One region of the Paraburkholderia sp. SIMBA_030 genome, then DNA from elsewhere that is predicted to be linked to it. Evidence: predicted binding sites of a transcription regulator. Region 1 holds the regulator's gene; each other region holds the start of a gene.
What was found. Region 1 encodes HrcA, which represses chaperone genes, less so after heat shock. Its sites were predicted from a motif close to TTAGCACTCNNNNNNNNNGAGTGCTAA; they were not measured.

Region 1 (6,510 bases):
CCGGCGCGGCGCGTATCTGGCGCTGCTGACCGAATATCCGCAGGCGCTGCATCGGGTGCTGTCGGTGCTGGGCGGTTCGCGCTGGGCCGCCGGCTATCTGATTCGCCACCCGCAATTGCTCGACGAACTGCTCGACGACGAAGCGATCTCCAGTCCGTTCGACTGGCCCGAGTTCAAGCGCACGCTGCGCTTGCGCCTGGCCGCCGCCGACGGCGTCGAACAGCAGATGGACCTGCTGCGCCACGCGCATCAGGCCGAGGTGTTCCGCATCCTGCTGATCGATCTCGCTGGCAAGCTGAGCGTCGAACATGTGAGCGACCGGCTGTCCGAACTCGCCGACGCCGTGCTCGACGTGACGCTCGAAGCCGTCTGGAAGCAGTTGCCCAAACGTCATCGCGAGGTGCCGCGCTTCGCGGTGATCGCCTACGGCAAACTGGGCGGCAAGGAACTGGGCTACGCGTCCGACCTCGACGTGATCTTTCTCTACGAAGATCCCGACGATGCCGCCGCGGACGTCTATGCGGCCTACACGCGCCGCCTGATCACCTGGCTGACGACCGCGACCGGCGCGGGCACCTTGTTCGACGTCGACTTGCGGCTGCGGCCGAACGGCGAGTCAGGCCTGCTCGTCACCGATCTCGATGCGTTCCGCCGCTATCAGCTGCGCGAAGGCGACGCCGCCAACACCGCGTGGGTCTGGGAGCATCAGGCGTTGAGCCGGGCGCGTTACTGCGCAGGCGACGCCGATATCGGCGCGAAATTCGAAGCGATCCGCGAACAGGTGCTGACGACGCCACGTGAGGCCGCACCGCTCGCGAAGGAAATTGCCGAAATGCGCGAACGCGTCGAGGCCGGACATCCGAACCATACGGTGCTGTTCGACCTGAAGCATGACCGCGGCGGGATGGTCGATATCGAATTCACCGTGCAGTACTGGGTGCTGTTGCACGCGGCGAGCGATCCGGAGCTGATCCGCAATACCGGCAACATTGCGTTGCTGCGCGAAGTGTCGCGCTTCGGCTTGATGAGCGAAGCGGAAGCTGAGACGGTTGGCGCGGCGTATCGGACCTACCGGAAGTTGCAGCACAAGCTGCGTCTGGACGGGATGGAGAAGGCGCGGGTCGAGCCTGCTTCGGTGGCAAGCGAGCGCGAGGCGGTGCTCGCGTTGTGGAAGCGGGTGTTCGGCTGAAGGCGCGTGGCTGGCCGGGACGATCTCCCGGCCGCTTGCGCTTAAGCCGCCAGCATTTCCTTCGCGTGTTTGCGGGTGGTCGCGGTGATCTCCAGGCCGCCGAGCATTCGTGCGACTTCTTCGACGCGGCTCGCCCGGTCGAGCGAGGTCACGCTGCTGACCGTGCCGCCTTGGCCGTTGCCCGCTTTCGCCACCTGGAAATGATGATCGCCGCGTGCGGCCACTTGCGGCAAGTGCGTTACGCACAGCACCTGGCGCGCCCGACCGAGTTGATGCAGCAAACGGCCGACGACCTCCGCGACGCCGCCGCCGATTCCGGTATCCACTTCGTCGAAGATCAAGGTCGGCGTGGGGCTTGCCGCGCTGGCGATCACGGCCAATGCGAGGCTGATCCGCGCCAGTTCGCCGCCGGAGGCCACCTTCGCAAGCGGCCGCAACGGCACGCCGGCATGACCGGCGACGCGGAATTCGACCTGTTCGAGGCCGTGCGCGCCACCTTCAGGTAGCGCCACCAGCGCGACTTCGAAGCTGCCGCCTTTCATCGACAGTTCCTGCATGCCGGTCGTGACCGCCGCGCCCAGCGCTTTGCCGGCCTTGGCGCGTGCCTTCGACAGCTTCTTCGCTTCGGTGAGGAAATCTTCCTTGGCCTTGGCTTCAGCCGTGTGGAGGCTGTCGAGGTCGGCTGCGGCGTCGAGCGCGGCGAGTTGCGCGCGGCGCGCTTCGTGTTCTTCAGGCAGCGTTTCCGGCTGCAAACGGAATTTGCGTGCCGCCGAATGCAATGCGTCGAGCCGTTTTTCGACCTGCGCGAGCCGGTCCGGATCGAGTTCGAGCTTTTGCGCGTAGTGGCTCAGCGAATAGGCCGCTTCCTGCAACTGGATCTCGGCCGGTTCGAGCGCGGCCAGCACGTCGTTCAGCGTCGGGTCGATCTCCGCGAGGTCGCGCACCTTCGAGACGATCGAGGCCAGATGCGTGATCATCGCCTCGTCCGATTCGGACAGCGCGCCGAGCGCGCCTTGCACGCCGTCGATCAGGTTGGCCGAATGCGACAGGCGCCGGTGCTCGGCGTTGACCTCTTCCCACTCGCCCGGCTGCGGCGCAAGTTTGTCCAGTTCGGTGAGCTGCCAGGCGAGGCGCTCGCGTTCGAGCTGCAATTCGCGGTCGCGGGTTTGCGCGTGCTCGACGGCCTGAACCTTGTCGCGCCACGTGCGCCACGCACGCGTCACGGTTGCCGCGGTTTCGGCGAGACCGGCGTGCGTGTCGAACAGCTCGCGTTGCGCGTCCGGGCGCATCAGCAACTGGTGCGCATGCTGCCCATGGATATCCACCAGCATCTCGCCGACTTCACGCAACTGCGTGAGCGTGGCCGCCGTGCCGTTGATGAACGCCCGCGAGCGGCCGTTCACATCCACCACGCGCCGCAGCATCACGGTGCCGCCGTGATGGCCGTCATCGGCCGCTGCGCCGAGCGCCTGTTCGTCGAGCCATTGCTCGACTTGCGCATGCGTCTCGAACTCGGCGGTGATGTCGGCGCGGCTCTCGCCGGTGCGCACCACGCTCGCGTCGGCGCGTGCGCCGAGCGCGAGCGCCAGCGCGTCGATCAGGATCGACTTGCCGGCGCCGGTCTCGCCGGAGAAAACAGTGAAGCCGCTGTCGAATTCGAGATCGAGCGCGGCGACGATGACGAAGTCGCGTATCGAGAGGTGGCGAAGCATGGAGGTCGTCTGATGAGCTTAAAGTTTCTGGCCGCGGCGGTCATGCCGGTTGGTTCGGGTCCGCTCAGGGCTCGCAATCTTCTTCGTGCGACGGGTATTCGTTCCAGTGCAGCTTCTTGCGCAGCGTCGCGTAATGGCTATAGCCGACCGGATGCAGCATCGGCACCGTATGACGCGAGCGGCGCACTTCGATCGTGTCGCTCAGTTCGAGCGAGGTGAACGACTGCATGTCGAAATTGACGTTCACTTCGCGGCCCGAAACGATCTGGATGCTGACCTTCGAGTCGTCCGGCAGCACGATCGGCCGGTTCGACAGCGCGTGCGGCGCGATCGGCACCAGCACGATGCCTTGCAGTTGCGGATGCAGGATCGGCCCTTGCGACGACAATGCGTAGGCGGTCGAACCGGTGGGCGTGGCGACGATCAGGCCGTCCGAACGCTGGTTGTACATGAAGCGTCCGTCCACCGACACGTGCAGCTCCGCCATCCCCGAAAAGCCGCTGCGGTTGACCACCACGTCGTTGAAGGCCAGCGCGTGGTAGATCGGGTTGCCGCCGCGCATGATGCGTGCCTCGAGCAGCATGCGTTCTTCGCGTTCGAAGTTGCCGGACAGCATTTGCGGCACGATCTCGCTCATGTCGGAGATCGGGATGTCGGTGATGAAGCCGAGCCGCCCGTGGTTGATGCCGATCAGCGGCGTGCGGTACGGCGCAAGCTGGCGGCCGATGCCGAGCATCGTGCCGTCGCCGCCGAGCACCACCGCGACGTCGGCGCGCGCGCCGATCTCGGCGGGACGCAGCGCCGGATAGTCGGTGACGCCGATTTCGGCGGCGGTTTCCGCTTCGAACACGACGTCGAAGCCGCGCCTCGCGATGCACGAGGCGAGCGCGGTCAGCGGCTCGCCGATGCCCGGCGTATTGCTGCGCCCGACGAGCGCGACGGTCTTGAACTGGCTGGTCACTTGCATGCCGGCATTACACCATAGGTAGGGTTTGAAAAGAACCGCAGACAGACCCGGTAACGGGCCGGCCAACGTGGCCTGCCAGCGCGTTGCACGATTATCGTTAGAATGGTGAAGCCTTGATGACACGTGTGCGGGATGTGGCCTGGCAGCGTGCCACGGGTGGATTGGCCGGAAGGGCTGCTGGCAAGGCGCTGGGCGAAGTGCCGGAGCCGATGCAAAGCGCCGCGCCGCCAACCGGCGGCGCGCTGGGCAGTGCCTGGCGCGGTCGGCGCCGTTAGCGCTCGCGATAGTCGTGTCATTGAGCTAAAATTTTCCGTCATGCTAGATCCCCGCGCACAAACCCTCCTCAAAACGCTGATCGAGCGCTACATCGCCGAAGGTCAGCCGGTCGGCTCGCGGACGTTGTCACGCTATTCCGGCCTCGAACTGAGTCCGGCGACGATCCGCAACGTGATGTCCGATCTCGAGGACCTGGGGCTCGTGATCAGTCCGCACACTTCCGCGGGCCGCATTCCTACGCCGCGCGGCTACCGGCTGTTCGTCGACACCATGCTGACCGTAGAATCCGCCGCCGACGAGGAGGCCGTTACCCGTACCGTGAAGACTACGCTGCAGGCCGGCGAGCCGCAGAAAATCGTCGCGGCGGCGGCCAGCGTGCTGTCCAACCTGTCGCAGTTCGCCGGCGTGGTGCTGACGCCGCGGCGCAGCCACGTGTTCAAGCAGATCGAGTTCATGCGCCTGTCCGACAAGCGCATCCTGCTGATCATCGTGACCCCCGAAGGCGACGTGCAAAACCGCATCATGGCGACCCAGCGCGACTTCTCTCCGTCGCAACTGGTTGAAGCCTCCAATTACATCAATGCACACTTTGCGGGCCTGTCGTTCGACGACGTGCGCCGGCGCCTGCGCGAAGAAATCGACGAGCTGCGCGGCGACATGACCACGCTGATGCATGCCGCCGTCACGGCCAGCACCGACGAATCCGACACCGGCGAGACCGTGCTGATCTCCGGCGAACGCAATTTGCTCGAGGTCGCCGACCTGTCGTCGGACATGGCGCGGTTGCGCAAGCTGTTCGATGTGTTCGACCAAAAAACCAGCCTCCTTCAGTTGCTCGATGTGTCGAGTCACGCCCAGGGCGTGCAGATTTTCATCGGCGGCGAGTCGAATCTCGTGCCGATCGAGGAAATGAGCGTCGTCACCGCGCCGTACGAGGTGAACGGCAAGATCGTCGGCACGCTCGGCGTGATCGGACCGACTCGCATGGCCTACAACCGTGTGATTCCGATTGTCGACATCACCGCCCGCCTGCTTTCGCTGACCCTCAGCCAGCAATAAGCATTGGCTACCGCGGTTCATGCCGCAAATGATGCGCGACGGCGCGCGGCTTGCCAATCGGCCGAATGGCCAGGGTGTCCTGGCAAACCCCGCAATGGACCGCGCCGCTATAATGAATCCCACCTGAAACCGACTTTCCGCCTCAAGCGGATATCCCTGTTGCCTATGCGCTTCGACCTCGAGCGGCCTTCGCAGAACGCCACGTCGCACCGTGTCGCCGTGCTGCTGATCAATCTCGGCACGCCCGACGCGCCGACGCCGCGCGCGGTTCGCCGCTATCTGGCGCAGTTCCTGTCCGACCCGCGCGTGGTCGAAATTCCCGCTTTGATCTGGCAGGTGATCCTGCGGCTGTTGATTCTGCCGTCCCGAGGCCGTGCGTCGGCCAGGAAGTACGCGGCGGTCTGGATGCCCGAAGGCTCGCCGCTGCGTGTGTACACGGAGAAGCAGGTGGAAGGTTTGCGCCATCTGCTGCAATTGAACGACTACACGGTGCTGGTCGACTACGCGATGCGCTACGGCACGCCCGGCATTCCGTCCATGCTGAACCAGTTGAAGCTCGCGGGCGCCGAGCGCGTGCTGCTGGTGCCGATGTATCCGCAATATTCGTCGTCGACCACGGCCACGGCTTTCGACGCTGCTTTTTCAGCGCTCAAGCGGATGCGCAATCAAATGGAAATCCGCACGGTGCGCCAGTATGCCGATCATCCGGCATACATCGCCGCGCTGGCCGCGCAGGTGCACCATTACTGGCATCAGCACGGCCGCCCGGATTTCGCGGCGGGCGACAGGCTGGTACTCAGTTTTCATGGCGTGCCCAAGCGCACGCTCGACCTCGGCGATCCGTACCACGAGCAGTGCCAGCAAACCGGCGCATTGTTAATGCACGCGCTGGAACTCACGCCGGTGGAATGCCGGATTACCTTCCAGTCGCGTTTCGGCAACGCCGAATGGCTGCAGCCGTACACCGCGCCGACGCTAAAGGAACTGGGCTCGGCCGGAGTGAAGCGGGCTGACGTGTTCTGTCCGGGCTTCACCGCCGATTGCCTTGAAACGATTGAGGAAATCGGCATGGAAGGGCGCGACGAGTTCCTGCATGCAGGCGGCAAGGAATTTCACCGGATTCCCTGCGTGAACGCCTCGCAGGCATGGATTGCCGCATTAGGCGAGATCGTCGCGCAGAATTTGCAAGGCTGGCCGGTGCAGGCGGTGCCTGTGCCGCATACGGCAGGGGCGTAGGTAACTCATGAATTACAGGGTTTCAACCGAACCGGGCGCCAGGCTGCGCATCGACAAATGGCTCTGGGCAG
Region 2 (6,510 bases), 160 kb from region 1:
AGGAGTTGCCCGAACAACAATGAAAATTCTGCCAGACGCCCTCGCGTGCGAAGCATGACGACGTGTGTTTCGTGCCATGTGCGCCGATTCGCCCAGTTCGCTTTGTATTCGGCGTAGAGGGGACGAAAATCGAAATCGCGACCGTTGGCGTGAGACCATTTAACGAGGAACTCCGCAAGCAGGGCGCCGACCGAACACCTGGCAAATGCCTCGTCGTATGTCGTTACGAACCCTTCGACGGTGCGGGACCCCACCAGGTTGACCGACGCGGCGACAGGAACGCCTTCCACCTTCACGAAGGCGACGAGCGGAACCGTCGAGAGATCCGTGCGCCGCGCCAGTTCGATAAAGAAATCCCGCACTCGAGCGTCCCTCAAGTAGGAAACGCTCACGCCGCGACGCGCGGCCCAACGGCGTTTCATGTCGAATAGCCAGCTTAGAACCGCGACGGCGTCCGATACCGTTCGACACCAGCCGAATTCAGGGTGGCCTTGTGCTTCGAGCCGTTTGTGCCGATATCGCAAGGTGCTGCGAAGCGACTTCGGCAGCGTCGATACGAAGTCGCTCCACCGCGGAACGTCTCGCAGCACGATCGAAAACCCGGGCAGGACACGCCACCGTGCAGGCACCCGCGCGAGCACCCAGGACTGCGGAAGGGCATCGAGCGCCTCCTGCAACACGCTGCCGCGACGCACGAGCGGGATCTCCAGAATGTCCGCATCGACCTGCCTGATCGCTGCGACTGCAGCGGCGTAGACGGCGCGGTTTGCGCCGGCTCTGACGAGCGGTTGCCCGTACTCTTCGCCGGTCCCGCAGGTCAGCCCCCTCGCAACCCGCACGAGACCACGCCGGACGACCGAAACGGGCCACAACGCGAGCAACGACCGATCGCCGTACACCATCGCCACACTGACGCTTTCACCTTTTGCCAATGCATGCGATGCAGCTAGCTCGCAATACTCGAATGTCATATGCCCAGGACAGTCGTCGGCATTGGCAGAGAGCGCGCGCCACGCTTCGCGCAATGACGTCAACGTCGCGAGAGATTCAATTTCCCGAACTTCGTTCGTGAGCGGCGCTTCCGTCCATGGGCTCGTCCATTTCACTGCCGGCGCTCCCGGCAAGAGAAGCCCTGGCTTGTTCATATCATTTCTCCTACCTTTGATTTTCGGCTAACCGACTTGCAATTCCCGGGCTCCGGACAATGATCCCGGCGTGCTTGGTTTGTAAGACTTGCGTGCAAGCATTACCCACTTTTGCGAGCAATAGTCGTACCCATGAATCGCGGAACTGCGCCACGGATTGCGCATGCCGTCCGGCATGCGGCTTGCGGTGCTCTATTACCGAGTCGAGAGCCGCGCGCAGGTGGGACGTCGATGAGCGTATATGACGAGCAGGTAGTAATGGATTCCCCGATCCGCGCTCGGACCGTCGTGTCGACGGGAGCGGACGCATCGCTGCGCTCCGAGTGTTCGACGCCCATTTCGATATTTCATGAGCCCTGGTGGCTCGACGTCGCGACCGGTGGCCACTGGGGAAAGGCGAGCGTCGTGCACGGCAACCAGTTGCTGGGCGAGATGCCTTATTACGTCGCCCACAAGGGGATCTGGCGCGTCTCACGCCTGCCGCCTCTGACGCGGACGCTGGGACCCGTCATCAAGCCGATGGGACTCGAGCCCGCACACGAATTTCGTCACCGGCTGCATGTTACGTCGCAAATCATTGAACAGCTGCCTCGTGTCGACAGCTTCTTTCAGGTGTTCGACTATCACGTGCAAGACGCGCTCGCCTTCGCGTTGCACGGCTTCACGGTTTCCGCCCGGTACACGTTTCAGGTCTCGCCGCTTTGCAACACAGCCGACCTGTGGGCACGCATGCACTGCAAGACACGAAACGTGATCCGCAGCGCCGCTGAAACGCTGAAAGTCGCGCCGATTGAGGCACCGAAGCAATTCCTGAACTTCTATGAAGCGAATCTCGCGTCGCAATCGCGCGAGAACGCCTACGGAATCGCCGTAATGGAGGCACTCATACGTGCGTTTGTCGAGCACCGGGCCGGTTGTCTGCTCGGCGCTTATGATCGCGGCGGGCGGTTGGCTGGCGCTATCGGTCTCGTCTGGGATCGTGAGACGATGTACTTCCTGCTGTCGACGCGCGCACAGGGCTCGCACAATGGAGCGATCAGTCTCCTGCTTTGGACGGCAATCCAGGATGCGATCAACCGCCATCTCACGTTTGATTTCGACGGCTTTTCCTGTGTCTCCACCTTCAATTTCCTGAACGGCTTCGGTGGATCGCTCAAGCAACGGCTCGGGGTCGAACTCTCGGGCATGGTGTACTCGGTCGCGAGAACGCTCAAGCGCACAGTTGCGGCAAAAGCGGGCGAATCTTTTGCGCCTTACTTGTGAGCGCTGAACTGAAAGCCGCATCTTCCCTGTCTCTACGCCGGCGTGCGAGCGCACGTCGCTGCTCCGGCAAGCGACTCGGCGAGGCCGAGGACGTTCGTCGCGAAGAGCATGGGCGTCCAGCGACGGATCGACGATGCGGCATTCTGCGAGAATCGCTCGCGCAACGCGTCATCCGCGGCCAGTCGCGCGATCCGGTCCGCCAAAGCCGGGACGTCGCCCGGCTCGACGATGAAGCCGTTTATACCGTCCAGCACCAGTTCGTTTGCCACGCCGCAGGTGCGGGTCACGATCGCGGGCTTGCCGGCGGCGAACGCCTCGCTAATGCAAAGTCCCCACTGATCGAACGCGCTCGCGAGCACGGCAAACTCCGCAAGCGAATAGATGGCCGGCATGTCCCGGTTCGCGACGCAACCGAGTATCTTTACGCGATCGTTCATGTCCCGCTGAGCGATTGCCTTGCGGATTTCTGCGCTGCATGGGCCTTGTCCCACCAGCACGAGAGAGAGTCCCGCTGCATGCACGCCTGAGCGCCAGAAGGCCTCGATCAGCAGATCGATATTCTTGCGCTTGACGAACCGGCTGACGCAAACCATGTAGCGCGCAGGAAGGCCGAAGCTGCCTCGAAGCGTCGACGCGCTCGCCAGGGCCGCACGGGAGGCGGCCGAAAAATAATCGACGTCGATCACGTCGAAGCCGATTCGCGATCGAGTCATCGGAATACCCAGCGATTGCGCGTAAGCGCGGTGTCTCTCGCCGGCGACCAAGGCCGCGTCGAATTCCGAGACGAGCACCCGCTTCAAGCGTTCCTTGAGCGCGTATCGCTTACCGTCATCGGCTTTCGAGTCCGACATGTAGATCAGTGGGAAGCGTTTTGTCAGACCCTTTAGCAGCAACAGGAAGATCGAATAGTACGTGTTGTAGCCAAGCGTTACGGCGACATCGGGCTCGAATCGACGTAGCGCCGTGAGTAATCCAGTGCCGACGCGCGACCATTGACGATCCGCCTCGCCGGCATCTTCGACCAACGTGACGGCGTTCGCCGGCGAGCCCTGAAAGAATGCGGCGCGGCGCTCTTGTGGAAAGCGATAAACGCCGGATTTTCCGAATACTTCGACGAGCGAAACTTGATGCCCGCGGGCGGCTGCAAGTTTTGCCAGCGCCTCGTATCGAGGAACGTGATAGTCGCTCAGGTTGCCGATGACGAAAAGTAGACGCATTGGAACGCAAAAGTACGGTAGTGGAGCGACAGGGGCGGCGTCAGCTGCATGTGCAGCAATCGCCGTGCCCGAGCCGCCTTGCGGTACTCTCGCAACACAAGACGGCGGCGGCACGGGATTGCGATCGACGATGGGCTGCCCATTGACCGTCGACGTGATCTGGGCGGCCTTATGTCAGCGACGGAATGATAGGGTTTTCCCTGAAGTCGCGAAAACCGCTGCCACCAGCCCCACATCCCTTCTTGAATTTGTCACCGCGCGTCCATATAATTAGCACTCGCTGCACGAGAGTGCTAACAACATCGCCGGTTGGCTTAGCCAACTGGGTTTTCTCAGCGTTCTTCAGTCTCAATCAAGAGAGGAGTATGTATGAACCTTCGTCCTTTGCATGATCGCGTGATCGTCAAACGTCTGGATCAAGAAACCAAGACCGCGTCGGGCATCGTGATCCCCGAAGCCGCAGCAGAAAAGCCGGATCAAGGCGAAATTCTGGCAGTCGGCCCGGGCAAGCGTGACGACAAGGGCGCACAAATCGCGCTCGACGTGAAGGTTGGTGACCGCGTCCTGTTCGGCAAGTACGCAGGCCAGACCGTCAAGGTCGACGGCAACGAACTGCTGGTGATGCGCGAAGAAGACATCATGGCCGTGGTGCAGAAGTAAGCGCCAAGCGCTACTTCCCCGGTTATATCCCAAGAATTCAAGGAGTTAGAAGATGGCAGCTAAAGACGTCGTATTCGGTGATTCCGCCCGTGCCAAGATGGTTGAAGGCGTGAACATCCTCGCGAACGCTGTGAAGGTCACGCTGGGCCCGAAGGGTCGCAATGTGGTCCTGGAACGCAGCTTCGGCGGCCCGACGGTCACCAAGGATGGTGTTTCGGTCGCAAAAGAAATCGAACTGAAAGACAAGCTCCAGAACATGGGCGCACAAATGGTCAAGGAAGTGGCTTCCAAGACCAGCGACAACGCAGGCGACGGCACCACGACCGCAACGGTTCTGGCTCAGTCGATCGTTCGCGAAGGCATGAAGTATGTTGCATCGGGCATGAACCCGATGGATCTGAAGCGCGGTATCGACAAGGCTGTGACGGCCGCTATCGAAGAACTGCGCAAGATCAGCAAGCCGTGCACGACCAACAAGGAAATCGCTCAAGTCGGCGCGATCTCGGCGAACAGCGATTCGTCGATCGGCGACCGTATCGCTGAAGCGATGGACAAGGTCGGCAAGGAAGGCGTGATCACGGTTGAAGACGGCAAGTCGTTGCAAGACGAACTGGACGTTGTCGAAGGTATGCAATTCGACCGCGGCTATCTGTCGCCGTACTTCATCAACAACCCGGACAAGCAAGTTGCCGTGCTCGAGAACCCGTTCGTGCTGCTGCACGACAAGAAGGTGTCGAACATCCGCGATCTGCTGCCGGTACTGGAACAGGTCGCCAAGGCTGGCCGTCCGCTGCTGATCATCGCGGAAGACGTCGAAGGCGAAGCGCTGGCTACGCTGGTGGTGAACAACATCCGCGGCATCCTGAAGACGGTGGCTGTGAAGGCTCCGGGCTTCGGCGATCGCCGTAAGGCCATGCTGGAAGACATCGCGATCCTGACCGGCGGTCAAGTCATCGCTGAAGAAACCGGCCTGACGCTCGAAAAGGCAACGCTGGCTGAACTGGGCCAGGCGAAGCGTATCGAAGTGGGCAAGGAAAATACCACGATCATCGACGGCGCTGGCGAAGCTGCAAACATCGAAGCACGTGTGAAGCAAGTTCGCACGCAAATCGAAGAAGCTACGTCGGACTACGACCGTGAAAAGCTGCAAGAGCGCGTTGCCAAGCTGGCAGGCGGTGTTGCAGTGATCAAGGTCGGCGCTGCGACCGAAGTCGAAATGAAGGAAAAGAAGGCACGTGTCGAAGACGCACTGCACGCAACGCGCGCAGCTGTGGAAGAAGGCATCGTTGCTGGCGGCGGCGTCGCACTGATCCGCGCACGTACGGCAATCGCCGGCCTGAAGGGCGCTAACGCCGATCAGGACGCAGGTATCAAGATCGTGCTGCGCGCGATGGAAGAGCCGCTGCGCCAGATCGTCACGAACGGCGGCGAAGAGGCCAGCGTCGTGGTGGCAGCAGTTGCAGCCGGCAAGGGCAACTTCGGCTACAACGCGGCAACCGGCGAGTACGTCGACCTGGTTGACGCAGGTGTCGTGGACCCGACGAAGGTGACGCGCACGGCGCTGCAAAACGCAGCTTCGGTCGCAGGCCTGCTGTTGACCACCGACGCAGCTGTGTGCGAACTGCCGAAGGAAGATGCTCCGATGGGCGGCGGCATGCCCGGCGGCATGGGCGGCATGGGCATGGACATGTAATTTCGGTGGGCCTCGCTCGCGAGGCTCGTTGGAAACACATGGGGAAGCGCGCCGCAAGGCGTGCTTCCCAAAAGAAAAAACCCGCAGAAATGCGGGTTTTTTTACGGGCGCCTGCTATTTGCCTGGCAGGCGCGCTGAAGGACGCCTCAATGCTCAATGCCGCGCTTCGCCCGGCGCCACATCCTTGCCGGCCGTCGGCGGCGTTTCGTCATCGCTGCTGCGTGCCCAGAAGAACCGATCCGGCAGATACGCGCCCATGCCAGGCCTGAAAGCGTTGCGCACCGCCTGATACAGATATTCCTGCGCCTCGCGCACCGCTTCGGCCGGGTCCTGACCATTGGCCAGCAAAGCGGCAATCGCCGCGCCCAGCGTATCGGTAATGCCCATGATGCGATGGCTGCCGCGGTCCCACATATCCTGACGCAATTGGCCGTCTTCGCTGTACAACGTATTGACGAGCCGATGCGTGCCGGTTTCCGTCGACAGAATGTATTCGCAGCCTTGCGACAGCAGATGCGAGATCGCCGCATCG
Region 3 (6,510 bases), on a different contig from region 1:
CCGAGGTCTTTCTTGTGCGCGTCGAAGGCGGCTTTGGCATCGTCGGTTGCGTCGCCTTGCTTCAGTTTTTGCAGCGCGGCGTAGGCCAGCATGCCGTTCTTGATGCGCACTTCGTTCTGCGCCATCAGGTCTTTCAGGCCGACCACCGGTTCGTCGATCGAGCGTGTTGCGATGAGGCCGAGCGCATACGGAATCCGGATTGCGTAGTCGGTGCGTTCTTCCTTCTGATTCGGAATGCCGAAGATCGTGAATGGTGCGGGGGCGGGCGCCGTCTCCCATTCGGATTCGATCGCGGCCAGCTTCACCTGCTGAACTTCGCCGGTTCGGTAGCCGGATTCGTCGCCGAGCACGATCACGCACAGCGTCGACGCGAGGCCGAAACCCGCGGCGATCGCAAACGAGCGCAACGCGAATTCGGTATCGCGGCGCTTGAGCAGATACCACGACGATACGCCGAGCACGAACATCGACGCCGTCACATAACCGGCCGATACGGTGTGCACGAACTTGACCTGCGCGACCGGGTTGAACAGCACCGAGAAGATGCTGTCGAGTTCCATGCGCATCGTCTGATAGTTGAATTCGGCGCCGACCGGATTGTTCATCCAGCCGTTGGCCACCAGAATCCACAGCGCGGACAGGTTCGAGCCGAGTGCGACGAGGAATGTGACGATCACGTGCTGCACTTTCGAGAGCCGCTTCCAGCCGAAAAAGAACAGTCCGACGAACGTCGACTCGAGGAAGAACGCCATCAGGCCTTCGACAGCCAGCGGCACGCCGAAAATATCGCCGACGTAGTGCGAGTAGTACGACCAGTTGGTGCCGAACTGGAATTCGAGCGTCAGGCCCGTGGTGACGCCCATCGCAAAGTTGATGCCGAACAGTTTCCCCCAGAATTGGGTCATGTCCTTGTAGATTTGCTTGCCGGTCATCACGTAGACCGATTCCATGATCACCAGCAACCAGGACAGGCCGAGCGTGAGCGGCACGAACAGAAAGTGATAAAGCGCCGTGATGGCGAACTGGAGGCGCGACAGTTCTACGACTTCGCTAACGGGCATGTTGTTCACCTTGGGACGGATGCGAGGCAGGCACCGCAAGCAGCGCCTGCGCGACTTGCTCAGGCGGCAGCGACATATGCTCCGCCTGCGGATGATTGAAGAACGTATATTTGAGCGCCATCAGCAATGCGAATTTGATGGCGAGGACGATAGCGATATCCCGCGCCAGCGTCGGACCGCGCACCCAGCCGGCGAGCCGCTTGCGCAGGCTCGGACGGGGGGTGTTATTGCGATTGAGGGCTATGGTCATGATCGGTCGAAAGCGACTTCACGCCGGTGATTCCGGCTGGAACCAGGCCGCTTCCGCGGTCTGGCGAGTGCAACCCGATTCTAGGAGCAGTGACCGTGCACGCGTGAGTCAGCACTGCGGCATTGGGTCGCGAGCATCACCCCATTGAGGCAGTATTGCTATGAGCTTTGTGATACGTCAAGAAAAGCACGCTTGGTGGGCGTGTTCGTTGTGAGTTTGCGCGTGAGTTCGCACGTGAGTTCGCGCGTGGACGAACGCGCCGGCGCGCGGGCAGAAAAAAGCCCTGCCGTCTTGCGAGGGCAGGGCTTTGCGACCAAACATCGCGCCGGGCAAACCGGCGCTCTGAATGTTCTTATGTGTTACGAATATTCGGCCAGTGCACCGCGCATCTTCTTCATTGCGCTCGCCTCGATCTGGCGAATACGTTCCGCCGACACGCCAAATTCGTCTGCCAGTTCGTGCAGCGTCGAGCCACCCGAGCCGTCGTCTTCCACATGCAGCCAGCGTGCCTCGATGATGCGGCGGCTACGGGCGTCCAGCGATTCCAGCGCGCTGGCGATGCCGTCGCTTTGCAGCTTGTCGCGCTGACGCGAAGCCAGCACGGCGGTCGGCTCGCTATGCGAGTCGGCCAGATAGGCGATCGGCGCGTACGACTCTTCACCGTCTTCGACCTGTCCTTCCAGCGCGATATCGCCGCCGGACAGCCGCGTTTCCATCTCGGCGACTTCTTCGCGCTTCACGTTCAGTTCTTTGGCGAGACCTTCGATCTCGTCCGGCGTGAACGCGCCCAAGCCCTGCTTGTGGCTGCGCAGGTTGAAGAACAGCTTGCGCTGCGCTTTGGTGGTGGCGACCTTCACCATGCGCCAGTTGCGCAGAATGTATTCGTGGATCTCGGCCTTGATCCAGTGCATCGCGTACGACACGAGGCGCACGTTCTGCTCCGGGTCGAAGCGCTTCACGGCCTTCATCAGGCCGATATTGCCTTCCTGGATCAGGTCGGCATGCGGCAGGCCATACCCGAGATAGTTGCGCGCGATCGACACGACCAGCCGCAGATGCGACAGGACGAGACGGCGCGCGGACTCGAGATTGTCCTGCTCGCGAAATTCGGTGGCGAACTGGCGTTCTTCCGCCGGCGTCAGCATCGGAATCCGATTTACGGCCTGGATGTAGGCGTCGATATTGCCCAGTTGACCGGGCAGCAGCGAGGAATGCGAGAGCGCCAGTGCACCTGCCGAAGCGGCCTTAGCCGACAACGGGCTCAGAGTATTCGGAAGGGTCATTGCATGGCTCACGTAGAAACTCCTTTGGAATCAGACAAAAGCGTGGTCAGGGATCGACTCCAGCGTTGGATGTTAGCACTCTGAATTCCCGAGTGCTAATACTTAGAGGGCGTAGGGTCATCCAGGTTCCGTATTTTGCTATTGAAGTTTGGAATTCAATAGTCGCGATACGCTTCCGTCTCCGATTGTGTGCAAGCCGTAGAATTTACCTAGCAAGTCGTCTTCATGCTTATAAATGACCGATTTTTTCTCGAATCGAAGTGACTAATTGCAAAAATTTAGGTTTATTCATACGAATTGCTAGATCCGATTTATATTTAGAATAGGCAAAACTGCAAAACATCATCAACGTTCGACCATAGCTTTGGGTGTTCGATGAAAAACAAGAAAAATGCTTTGCGTGGTCTGGTTCTAAAAGTCGCTTCTGCGGCTGCGTTGTTTGGGATGTCGGGATTGGCCGCCGCCGACCAGTTCGGTGTGCAAGTTACCGCGGGCGTGGCAGATAAGCACGTCAAAAAGTTGGATCTCGGCTTCGTCTGGGACCCGAATCTGACGTGGTGGCAGATCGGCGACTGGCACTTCTCGCTGATCGGCGAGGCGCACCTGGCCTGGTGGCATACGAACGAAGGGGACGTCCACAGCGACATCGGCGAAATCGGCGTGAGTCCGATCATACGTTTCATCAAGGGTTCAGGCTCGATCCGCCCTTATATCGAAGTAGGTACCGGCATCCGGTTGCTGTCGAGCCCCAGAACTTCTACATCGTTCAGCCTTGGGACGGCCTTCCAGTTCGCCAACATGGCGGGCGTCGGCGTGCAATTCGGCAGTCACCAGCAGTATCAGGCGGGCTACCGGTTCCAGCATATTTCCAATGGCGGTATCAAAGAGCCGAATCCTGGTATAAATTTCAGCCAGCTATATTTGCAATATAACTTCTGACGACCGTGGCCACGTCCGGCGCGTCGGTGCGAGGGGCTGAGCAATGGCGGCAAAAATGATCGAAGCGATTCGCGGGCTCGAGCGCGAGCGCTTTCGCGCGATGGTCGACGGCGACGGGCCGTTGCTCGATACGCTGCTCGCGGAGAACGTGAGCTATGTCCACACGAACGGCAAGCGCGAAACGAAGCGGCAGTTCATCGACGGCATTACAGCAGGGCGCCGCCGCTATCGGCAGATCGAGGTGCAGTCGCAAGAGGTGCTGCCGGTCGGGCGAGAGACCTGCGTCGTCACCGGGCGGGCGCTGATCGAGATGGAAGCGAATAACGGGGCGTTGCTGTTTCCGATTGCGTACACGGCGATTCATACGCAGGAAGATGGGCAATGGCGCCTGATTGCCTGGCAGGCGACGCGTTGCGCGATCGAGTGAGCCGTCGGGCGAGCCTCGTGAGCTCGCCGCGTTTCGCCGGTTGCGCCTGGTGAGCGGCCGGCAACGAGGCGCGGGTGGGGTGTGCCGCGCCTGGCGCAACGTGAGGCCGTGTCAGGCCGCCACGCAGTGGTCCACTTCCGTCGATAACGCGTGATCCGGGTCCACCGAATCGGGCACGGCCGGCGTGCCTTCCACCATGACAGCTTTCCCTGACTGAACGCCGGCATACGGATGGCGTGGATGCACCGGAATCTGGTTGCAGCGCTCGACCATGCGTCGCAGTGCATCGATATCGGTGAAATCGAGGCCCGGGTCGATGCCTTGCGTATAGAGGTTCATCGCGAGCGTTACGAGATCCACGTTGCCGGTGCGCTCGCCGTTGCCGAACAAACACCCTTCGATGCGGTCCGCACCCGCCAGCAGCGCGAGTTCCGCCGCGGCCACCGCGGTGCCCCGATCGTTATGCGGATGCACCGACAGTACGATGCTGTCGCGGTAGCCGAGGTTGCGGTCCATCCATTCGATCTGATCGGCGAACACGTTCGGCGTCGCGGCTTCGACGCTCGCGGGCAGGTTGACGATCATCTTGTGATCGCGCGTGGGCCGCCACGTCTGCGCCACCGCATCGCACACTTCGCGCGCGAAGGGGAGCTCGGCCATGTTGAAGGTTTCCGGCGAATACTGGAACGTCCAGCGCGTGGCGGGCCGCGCCTGCGCATGCTCTTTGATGACGCGCGTGGCTTCGACGGCCAGCGCCTTGATTTCATCCTTCGACTGGTTGAAGACGATCTTGCGAAACGACGGACAGATTGCGTTGTACAGATGCACGATCGCGCGTGGTGCGCCTTCGAGCGATTCGAATGTCCGCGCGATCAACCCGGCGCGCGCCGGCACGAATACTTCGATGGTCACATCGTCGGGAATGCGCTGTTCGTCGATCAGCGTGCGCACGAAATCGAAGTCGGTTTGCGAGGCCGACGGAAAGCCGACCTCGATTTCCTTGAAGCCGATCGCCACCAGCATGTCGAAGAATTCGAGCTTTTGCGCGGCGTTCATCGGTTCGATCAGCGCTTGATTGCCATCGCGCAGATCGGTGCTCATCCAGATCGGCGCCTGGTTGATCGTGCGGCCAGGCCATTTTCGGCCGGTCAGGCGCACGGCGGGAAAGGGACGGTATTTTTCAGCGGGATTGTGCAACATGATGAGCCTCGTTCGTTTTGCCGTATGCGAAAGGATGTGGCGTCGAGCGGCTGGCGGGCTGCCACAGGTGCACGGGCCGCCAGCCGATCGCTAGCGGCAACAACGAACGGGCGCGAACGAAAAACGTCATGGCGACGACGAAAACGGACGTGGATGATGCCCATGCGGTATGCATTTGACCCTCGCGATTCGTCCGAACGGTAAACGGACGAATGCAAACGACTACTGGTTGTGAAGAACTACGGTCGGGGGTGAAACGGTAACGGCGAGGAACTGCCTTGAAGACCGCGCTTTGAGCAACCTGAGCTGCCAACGCGCGGCGCTATGCCTGACTTACGCTAGACGTAGCGATAGGGGCCGCGCCAGGCGGCCGGAGGTAATTCGGAGGGTGTTCGGAAGGGAACGCATGGGTCGAATGTATGACAGCGGGCAGCACCGTGTCAACCGGCGGTCTTTATGTTTTCCGCAGCGAGAGCCGCTGTAAAGACCACGTCGTGGTCGCGCAACGCCTGTCACACAGGCGTTTTCGCGACGTCCACGATCAGTTCGACTTGCCGCGAAATTGCGCTCGGCACCGGCGCTTCACCACGCAGCACGGCGTCGATCCATGCGGCCGTGGTCGGAGCGTCGCGCGCTTCAGGCAACTCGACTTCAGGCGCATCGGGCGACGAACGCTCGTGCGGCACGCGCGTTTCGCAGATGCCATCGTGCAGCCAGTCGACCTGCACCTGACGCCGCGTGTCGGCTACCGCTTCGCCTTCGGTGCCGCGCGCAAGCAGGGCGCCGCCTGCCGCGGCGTCCGGATGCGTGCTGAACAGTTGCGTCAGACTGTCTCGATACGGCGGATGCGTGTAGTTCACGAGCCGCAGGCCGGCGGGCGCGAACGGCTGCAAGATCTTTACGAGCGTATGCGTCGAATTGCGCACGCCCATCCGGCGACGCAAAGCAAGGAGCCGCGCGAGCTTGGGCGCGAGCACGCCGATCGGCGCGAACGCGAGACGCCGCTCCGCGAGACCATCTTCGATATCCGCGTGGTTTTGCGCGTGCGGAATGTGCAGATGCGTGAAGATCTCAGCGCTCGTCACGCGGCCAGGATCTTCGGTGACGCCGTGCACCAGCACCGGCACGCCTTCGCGCGCCAGCAGCAACGCCAGCAGCGGGACGAGATTCGGCTGTTTGCGCGCGCCGTTGTAAGTCGGGATCGAAACGGGCCGGAACGCGCCGTGCGGCAACTGAATCGGTTCGAACGATGCGTGCGCGCCGGCCAGCATCGCGGCGAGTTCGTCGGCTGTTTCGCCCTTCACGCGATAGGCGAGCAGCACCGCGCCGAGTTCGAGGTCGGACACGCGG

Region 2: the regulator HrcA is predicted to act here: its motif matches at 3,896-3,922, upstream of groES (co-chaperone GroES).
Region 3: the regulator HrcA is predicted to act here: its motif matches at 2,667-2,693, upstream of rpoH (RNA polymerase sigma factor RpoH).

What each region holds. Positions count from the first base shown of each region.
Region 1 is NZ_JAWRXB010000007.1:102,818-109,327, forward strand. It holds gene glnE (bifunctional [glutamate--ammonia ligase]-adenylyl-L-tyrosine phosphorylase/[glutamate--ammonia-ligase] adenylyltransferase) at 1-1,189, shown strand, start outside; gene recN (DNA repair protein RecN) at 1,231-2,901, opposite strand; gene SB772_RS13790 (NAD kinase) at 2,966-3,868, opposite strand; gene hrcA (heat-inducible transcriptional repressor HrcA) at 4,184-5,203, shown strand; gene hemH (ferrochelatase) at 5,369-6,439, shown strand; gene SB772_RS13805 (RNA-binding S4 domain-containing protein) at 6,447-6,510, shown strand, end outside.
Region 2 is NZ_JAWRXB010000007.1:262,056-268,565, forward strand. It holds gene SB772_RS14470 (GNAT family N-acetyltransferase) at 1-1,145, opposite strand, end outside; gene SB772_RS14475 (GNAT family N-acetyltransferase) at 1,404-2,408, shown strand; gene SB772_RS14480 (glycosyltransferase family 4 protein) at 2,441-3,625, opposite strand; gene groES (co-chaperone GroES) at 3,995-4,285, shown strand; gene groL (chaperonin GroEL) at 4,338-5,978, shown strand; gene SB772_RS14495 (hydroxymethylpyrimidine/phosphomethylpyrimidine kinase) at 6,132-6,510, opposite strand, start outside.
Region 3 is NZ_JAWRXB010000022.1:111,507-118,016, forward strand. It holds gene SB772_RS31480 (cytochrome ubiquinol oxidase subunit I) at 1-1,061, opposite strand, end outside; gene cydP (cytochrome oxidase putative small subunit CydP) at 1,051-1,311, opposite strand; gene rpoH (RNA polymerase sigma factor RpoH) at 1,671-2,606, opposite strand; gene SB772_RS31495 (acyloxyacyl hydrolase) at 2,970-3,533, shown strand; gene SB772_RS31500 (nuclear transport factor 2 family protein) at 3,577-3,960, shown strand; partial or broken gene SB772_RS31505 (2-isopropylmalate synthase) at 4,180-5,160, opposite strand; gene ybiB (DNA-binding protein YbiB) at 5,673-6,510, opposite strand, start outside.